Regions from separate parts of the Limnobacter sp. genome, predicted to be linked through region 2. Evidence: predicted binding sites of a transcription regulator. Region 2 holds the regulator's gene; the other holds the start of a gene.
What was found. The regulator sigma-54, encoded in region 2, starts transcription at its own class of promoters, with help from an activator protein. The targets are predictions, from matches to a motif close to TGGCANGNAANCTGCTTT.

Region 1 (4,112 bases), 1.4 Mb from region 2:
CCACTCAATCTTGCCGGTCTTGGGGTTCATCGCACGCAGGGCGCCGATGTAGTCAAAGCCTGGCAATGTCTTGATGGTGAAACCGGCGCCCAGGTAAGCGGCACCTTTCTTGTAGGTGATAGGCTCGTTCCAGATCCCCATGCCCCACTCGTTGGCGGGAACATAGAACAGACCTGTGTCAGGGCTGTAAGCCATTGGCTGCTGGTTCTTTCCACCCAAAAATGATGGTGCAGAGAACACGGTTTCGCCTTTCTTGCCGTCCATCTTGGTGGGGTCACCAGGGCGGTTGGCCGGGTCGAAAATCGGGCGACCTGTTTTCAGATCAATGCCTTTGGCCCATGTGATTTTCTTCACGAATGGGAAGGCATTTTCCAGCTTGCCGGTGGTGGCGTCGTTCACATACATGAAACCGTTGCGGTCGGCTTTTGCACCAACGCGCTTGCCATTCATGTCAAAGGTCACGAACTCGTTCACACCGTCGTAGTCCCAACCGTCGTTCGGTGTGGACTGGTAGTGCCACTTGATCTGACCAGTTTTTACATCAATCGCAACGGTTGATGTCGAGTACAGGTTGTCGCCGGGACGCAGGTGGCTGTTCCAGGGTGCTGGGTTACCAGTACCGAAGTAGGCCAGGCCTGTTTTGCTGTCATATGAGCCACCCAGCCAGGTTGCAGCGCCGCCGGTTTTCCACAAATCGCCCTTCCAGGTCGCGTTGGTGGTTCCTGAAATACCGGCTTCTTTCTTATTGCCGTCTTTGTCGAAGGTGTAACCCATGTGGCCTTCAACAGTTGGGCGCAGCCACACCATTTCGCCAGTCTTGGCGTTACGGGCTTCAACACGACCTACCACACCGAATTCACCACCCGACACACCAGTCAACACCAAACCATTGGCGATGATCGGTGCTGCAGTGTTGGAGTAACCCGCTGCGTAGTCGTCAATCTTGTCTTTCCAGACTACCTTGCCGGTGTTCTGGTCCAAGGCGATCAACTGAGCGTCCAGGGTCGAGAAAATAACCAGGTTGTCATACAGGGCTGCACCACGGTTTACCACATCGCAGCAAGGCATGATGCCTTCGGGCAGGCGGTCTTCGTACTTCCACAGTTTTTCACCCGTGGAGGCGTCCAGTGCATAAATGCGTGAATAGGAACCGGTCACAAACATCTTGCCGTCGTGAATCAGCGGCTGGCTTTCCTGCCCGCGCTGTTTTTCACCACCAAACGAGAAGGACCAGGCTGGAACCAGCTTGCCCACGTTCGATACGTTGATGTCTTTCAATGGGCTGTAACGCTGACCCTCTGTACCAATACCCCAAGACAACACATCGCCTGTGGATTTGGCATCGTTTTGAATCATTGCGTCTGTCACAGCGGCAGAAGCCACTGCGGGAATCGCCAGTGCGGTTGCTACCATCGCGCTAAGCAGAGTTTTGCGCATTATTTGTTTCTCCTCTCTTCATCCGTTACTTTGAGGTTCTCGCCCCTCTTTTGCAGAGTCGGGGCTACCCAGTTACAACCTAGCGCAAGCTTCATGCCAAGTAGAATATTTCATCTAAATAAAATTTTTATTCAATAAAATCAGTACTTTACAAACCAAGCTTCATTGAGGTGATTTCAATCGTTCCGACCATAAAAAAAAGAGACAGTTTTGTGACATTGGAACAGCTCACCTGTTCAGCAACACACAAACTGTCCCTTTTTGACACACTTGGTACAGCGTTAACCCTGACTTAAAAGTGCTTAGAATCCACCCAAAGCCTCTTTCTCATACAGGGGGTACAAATTGGTCACGTTGCGATAAAACTCCGCCGGGTAGGCTGCAAAGTTTCTGAATCGCTCTGGCGCGCCCTTCTTCATCACATCATTCATTTCCTCACCCATCGCAGCTGCGTTTTCAAGGCGCTTGTCCAACCAGCTCAGGTAATCCAGTGTTTGGTCAATGGCCTCGCTGCCCCAACTGACCGGGCCGTGGCTGGGCACAACCACCTTGGGCTTCATGGCCTGCAGCTTTTTCAGGCTTTCAATCCACGGCCTCAATTTTGCATGGGGGGTGGTCACAATTCGCTTGTAAAACACCAGTCCCCCGGCCCACATCACTTTGCTATCCGGGTCGAACAACACCAGGTCTGAATCGGTGTGGCCTTTCAACTCCACCGCTTCAAGGGACTTGCCACCCATGTTTTTCAAATTACCGGGTGCAATTGTTTGTAACGGGTAGGCACTCTCGGTGCCCTTCATCCAGTCGCCACACAAGCGGTACAAATTGGTTTCATACAAGACGGCTTCCGCCTTGATGCCTTGAAGGGTCAGCTTGGTGGCGGCCAAAGCCTCTTTTGGATAGGCCTGATTACCCAAAAAGTAATCCGGGTGAAGGTTCAAAGCGATCACTTGCCGGATCGGCTTTCCCTTGGCAATCGAATCAATCAAGGCGCGTTGCTGCTCACCGTAAAGGCGTGAAATGCCCGTATTAATGACATACACCCCTGCGTCATCCACGTAAAAACCGGTGTTGATAATGTTGCAGCCATTGGCCTGCGAAAAATCATCATTGGCACCGGCAATCACATACCAGCCACCGGCCAGTTTGGTGGCTTTCAAGCCATAGTCCAGCGCAGCCTGATTCGGCACAGGCTTTGCCACATTGGGCAATTCTGCATGGGCGGACCACACAACACAGCAAGCACTCAGCGCCAAGGCAACGGTACTGAAACCCCTCATTGCGTCACCTTCGCATCAATCCTGTTGCCATTGTTATCGCGCCCTACCAGGCTGATCGGCCCCATCGGCTTTTTGTCAAAGTCAAAGGAAAACAGGGGGTTCTCAGACACAGGCTCGAAGGGGTACAGCTTGGCCAGTACTTGTTTGTTCTTGTCTTGCAGAATCATTTCTTCAATGTAGAAGGCCGGCACGCCTGCCACCAAACCGGTGTCCATGGGGTGCGATACCTGCACGCGCAAACGGGCATCGTCACGCAACTGATTGGCATCAAACATTTTTCCTGCCACCTTGTTCAGCGTTTGCGGCCAGCTGCCATCGGCCCGTGTTGCACCCGGCACAGTACAACCGCCACCGGCTGCTTCAATGAATGCATAGCCCACATGCCACACGCCATTTTCAGCCAGTGCAGCCACACGAATGGGGCTGGCCTGCTCCAGCTTGAAACGGAAATTCAAGGCGGGCTTGGCTTTCTCCGGGATGAATTCAAGCACTTTGCGAATCGGATTGCGATCAACCAGCACCACGATTTTTTTCACCTTTCCTATCGCCGAGGCATCAAACGACACCGGTACATTCATCGCATCTTCTGCAAACAGGGGCACGGTCACCTTGATTCGGGAATCGAACACCGTTTTTTCAGTTGCGTCGAAAAACTGTCCTTTCATGTCGGGCCATTGCATGGAACCCAGCGGATCCCCGCCAGTTAAATCCGCCTTCACTGCGCCCATTTCTGCCGCAGCGGCTTGCACGGGGGTGGCAAAGAAATTGCCTGCCAGCAAAGCAACGACCACGCAACATGCGCGCGTCCAATTTGAATTCATTCTTGTGATGGAACAACCGTACTTCATGATGACCTGTCTCCTGCCATGTGCAATCTGTCAGAATGCAAGCAATCGATGTGCCTATATTCGCCAATGCTCAATTTAAAAGTATCCGCTCGCTGGAAGAAAGACGATGGTCAGTTCGTGGAACTTGATCAACGCATGTTGACCACGCTGAAAACCATCGATGCAAAAGGCTCGATCTCGCTTGCCTGCAAATCACTTGGCGTGTCTTACCGAACCTTGTGGTCGCAAATTCAACAATATAACGAAATGCTGGGTGAAGACCTGGTGGCAACGCATGGGCGCGCCGGGGCCTGCCTTACGCGCTTTGGGCACAAACTCATCTGGATGGTTGAACAGGGCAATGTACGCGTGGCGCCCGATCTAGGCACGGTCGGCGAACAACTGAACGCCGAATGGCTGGACATTGACCAGAACAAACCGTGGATCAGCCTGGCTTTAAGCGACGACCCGGTGCTGCAGGGTTTGTTTCAAAACACCGCCTTGTACAAAAAGCTGCAGGTGTCACTTCGATGGTCTGGCAGCATTGCCGCCTTGTCTGCCCTGCACC
Region 2 (4,112 bases):
AGTCCGGCCTGTTCAAACACGCGCTTTTTGCTGGTGACCTGTGTGTCCAACAATATGTTGGATGGTGGAAGTAGATTTGCGATCAAGTTCATCGCTGTTGATTCCTGAGACCCGCTTCTAATCGTGGGGCCGATTATACGCCATAAAAACACAAAAGGCGGATTGAAGTCCGCCTTTTGAATTTCCCTGAAATTACAGTGGTTTATTCAGCTTCTTCTACCACTTGGTGTTTTATGGGCGTGTGATTGTGATTGGTAAGTTTGTCTTTGTGCCGCAATACCTGGCGATCGAGTTTGTCGGCCAGCGCATCAATGGCTGCGTAGAGGTTTTCATGACTTGATTCAGCGTGTATGTCTTTGCCGCGAACGTGCAGCGTAACATCTGCCCTTTGAACCAGCTTGACCACCGAGATGGTCACCGATGCATCAATGACGTGATCAAAATGCCTTTTCACCCGGTCCAGTTTTTCAATTACATAATTTCGAATAGCTGGGGTAACTTCCAGATGATGACCATTGATGTTCAAGTTCATAAGGTATCTCCTTTCGTTGCTGCGGGGGGAAGCTTTAACTTTAAAGCGACTTACGCATGTTCACCGGGGGTATTTTCAGTGATTCCCGGTATTTAGCGACCGTGCGTCTTGCGACCACGATGCCCTGTTGACCGAGTAGGTCGGCGATTTGGCTGTCAGATATCGGCTGCTTGGCGTCCTCCGCAGAAATCAGTTGCTTGATGAGTGCACGGATGGCCGTGCTGGAAGCTTGCCCACCTGAATCGGTGGAAACATGACTTCCGAAGAAATACTTTAGCTCAACCAACCCATAGGGCGTCAACATATATTTTTGCGTGGTAACCCTTGACACGGTCGATTCATGCAGTCCCAGTAAATCAGCAATTTCCCGCAGAACCAAGGGTTGCATTGCGATTTCGCCATGATTGAAGTAGCCGATTTGTCGTTCTACGATCGCTTGGCTCACCCGTAAAATAGTGTCAAATCGCTGTTGAACGTTTTTTAAGAGCCACCGGGCCTCTTGAAGTTGCGCGCTGAGTTGTGCGCTTTGACCACGGTGAGACCTCAGGATCGAGGCGTACATTTCATTGATTCGAATTTTGGGCATCACATCGGGGTTGAGCTGCACATGCCATTGTCCACTGAGTTTTTTAACAATGACATCGGGCACCACATGATCGTCGTCAATGCGCCGAAAGCGCGCGCCGGGAAAAGGTTCTAGCGAGCGGATTATTTGATGGCAGATCTTTAAAGTGTCTTCGTCGACATTCAGGGCTTTCTTCAGTTTGGTGAAGTCACGCTGGGCGAGCAAACTCAAATGGTCGCGGATAATGTGTTGGCAGTTGCCGTACAGGTTTGTTTGGCAAGTAATGTCCCGGCGCTGGGCCAGTTGCAGCAACAGGCACTCTGCCGCATTGCGTGCGCCCACGCCGGGTGGGTCGAAGCTTTGCAGCAGGCGCAGTGCCGCGCTCAGTTCTTCAAACTCCAGGTCGGGTTCGTCCTGCAAGGTTTCCCACAGGTCTTCAAGTTCAACGGTCAGGTAGCCATCGTCGCTAAGGTAGTCGATCAGCCACAGCACCAGGTTTTTGTCGCGTTCGCTGGCCTGCGTCATGCGCAGCTGGTCGATGAGGTGCTGGTGCAGGCTGCTGTCGGGCGCAGCCAGTTGAAGGCCGGGTTTTTCTTCGTCGCCATCGGCACCTGCGCCGCTGTTGTCGCGCCAGTCACCTTCCCAGTTGTCCTGAATGGAGTCGATGGTCTCGCGTTGAACAATTTCTTCGCTTTGGTTGTCTTGTTCAGCTTGTTGATCGCTGACGGGCTCACTGGCTTTGCGTGGGTCCGGTTCGGCTTCGAAGCTGTCGCCCTGTGGCTCGTGCAATTCGCCATTGCTGCTGTCCAGGCTGAGTGTACGTTCGCCTTCAACAGCCTCTTCATCGGCCAGCTCGAGTAGCGGGTTTTCGGCCAGTGCCTGTTGAATTTCCTGCTGCAGTTCGAGTGTGGACAGTTGCAGCAATCGAATGGATTGCTGAAGCTGCGGCGTGAGCGTGAGATTTTGGGAAACTTTAAGCTGAAGGGATTGTTTCATGGGGGCTCAGCTTTACATCCGGAAGTGTTCGCCGAGATACACGCGGCGTACATCGTCGTTCTTCACAATTTGTTCCGGACTACCCGAGGCCAATACTCGACCTGCACTGATAATGTAAGCACGATCGCAGATGCCCAGCGTCTCGCGCACGTTGTGGTCGGTGATCAACACGCCAATTCCTTTCGATTTCAGAAAGGCCACAATGCGTTGAATTTCCAGCACTGCGATTGGGTCTACGCCTGCGAAAGGCTCATCCAGCAAAATAAAGCGGGGTTGGCTGCCCAATGCGCGCGCAATTTCAAGTCGGCGGCGTTCGCCACCTGAAAGTGAGGCGGCCAGCGAGGTGCGAATGTGCGCTATTTGCAGGTCGTTGAGCAAATCTTCAACCGCTTGGTCCACCGTTTTGTCTTTGGGTGGATTAATTTCCAGGACAGCGCGAATGTTTTCTTCCACCGTCAACTTGCGAAATACGGAAGCCTCTTGGGGAAGATAGGAGAGTCCCGCCCGAGCACGTTCATGAATGGGTTGAAGCGTGATGTCACTGCCTTCGAGGCAGATATTGCCTTCGTCGGCGCTGACCAGGCCCACGATCATGTAAAAGCAGGTGGTTTTGCCAGCACCATTGGGGCCCAGCAAGCCAACCACTTCACCGGTGTCCACATGCAGTGAGACGTCTTCAATTACACGCTTGCTGCGGTAGGCTTTGCGCAGGCTGAGTGCCTGAAGTCGGCCCTGACCAGTCAAGGTTTGAGCGGGGGTGTTACTCACTTGCTGCCCCCTTTTGGCGCTGGTTCGGGCGCTGGTGCAGGTGTTTGGGTTTTCGGCTTGATGACTGCCTGCACGCGAGAGGATCCGCTGCTGTTGGGCGAGCCCACCACATTCAAAAATTCGGTGTTCTGTTCATAAGTAATTTTGGTGCCGGAAATTGATTCAGTCAGCTGACCATTGGTGCTTTTCTGAATGCTGGCTGCGCCGGTCAGCGTAACAATCGATTTGTCGCCGTCAAATTCAATCGTGTTGCCAGTGCCGTTGATCAGCAAGACTTCATTGGGGCGTTCAGAGTCGCGTTGTTGTTTGAAGCGGGCGGGTTTTCCTTCCACTGTGGCGAATTGGGTGCCGTCGCTGCGTTCAGTCAACGTGAGTTTGTCGCCGCGAATCACAAGGCTTCCGCGCGTTAGCAACACATTGCCTGTAAACACGTTCACGTTTGACTTTTCGTTGTACGTCATCTGGTTGGCGTCGATGGTGGTAGGTTGCCGTTTGTCAGCTTCCAGTGCGTGCACGCTGACCCCGAAAGCCAGTGCCTGTGCTGCCAGTGCCATGGAAATCCAGTTGGAGCATTTCATCGTTTTGCCTCTATGCGAAATTTGACCGAGCCTTGCGCTATCAATTCGCCTGTGTCGTTGTTCAATGTTGCACCCTGTGCCTCAAACCTTTGGCCAGGCCGGGTTACCAATACATTCTTGTCGGTGGAAATTTCGTTGGTGATGTTGTCAATTCGTATTTCTTCAGACTTCATGGTGGTCACAAGCCCTTCGTCTTGGCTGGTCACTACCACATCCTCCCGGAGGTAAATTTCATCCGTATCGAGCAGGTACACGCCTTTCCGGGCGTTGCCATTGACCATGCCGTTACCCGCTTCAAATTGCTCAAGCTCTGGCTCGGTGATGTTCCACACATTGCCTTGTGGAATGTGCTCTGCAGATTTGCTGCGAATAATTGAATACTTGTTCTCGGCCAAGTCATGGCTTTGCACCGAGAAGTTGCGCAGGTAATAGTCGCTGCTGGTGGGGTCGTTTTTGCCACTGACACTGAACAGGCTGAGCTCGGACTGAATTGCAAACCAATACGACGTAGCTGCCAACGCGAACGTTAACAGCAGCGGTATGAACTGCGAAATCAGATTGAAAAAAGCACTGACGGGTTTCACGTTGCTTCCCAAGGGTTCTGGTAGCCAGGCTGGTGACTCAGAATAAAATCACACAGCTCGCGTGCTGCGCCGTCACCGGGTGGGCGTGT

Region 1: P0D43_RS14190 (PQQ-dependent methanol/ethanol family dehydrogenase) is a predicted target of sigma-54. The motif match lies at 1,519-1,536, and genes of this name have one in related genera.

Annotation. Positions count from the first base shown of each region.
Region 1 is NZ_CP121330.1:2,983,986-2,988,097, forward strand. It holds gene P0D43_RS14190 (PQQ-dependent methanol/ethanol family dehydrogenase) at 1-1,437, opposite strand, end outside; gene P0D43_RS14195 (quinoprotein relay system zinc metallohydrolase 1) at 1,740-2,717, opposite strand; gene P0D43_RS14200 (quinoprotein dehydrogenase-associated SoxYZ-like carrier) at 2,714-3,565, opposite strand; gene P0D43_RS14205 (substrate-binding domain-containing protein) at 3,632-4,112, shown strand, end outside.
Region 2 is NZ_CP121330.1:1,037,830-1,041,941, forward strand. It holds gene P0D43_RS05025 (PTS sugar transporter subunit IIA) at 1-92, opposite strand, end outside; gene hpf (ribosome hibernation-promoting factor, HPF/YfiA family) at 203-532, opposite strand; gene P0D43_RS05035 (RNA polymerase factor sigma-54) at 573-2,093, opposite strand; gene lptB (LPS export ABC transporter ATP-binding protein) at 2,106-2,861, opposite strand; gene lptA (lipopolysaccharide transport periplasmic protein LptA) at 2,858-3,439, opposite strand; gene lptC (LPS export ABC transporter periplasmic protein LptC) at 3,436-4,023, opposite strand; gene P0D43_RS05055 (KdsC family phosphatase) at 4,020-4,112, opposite strand, start outside.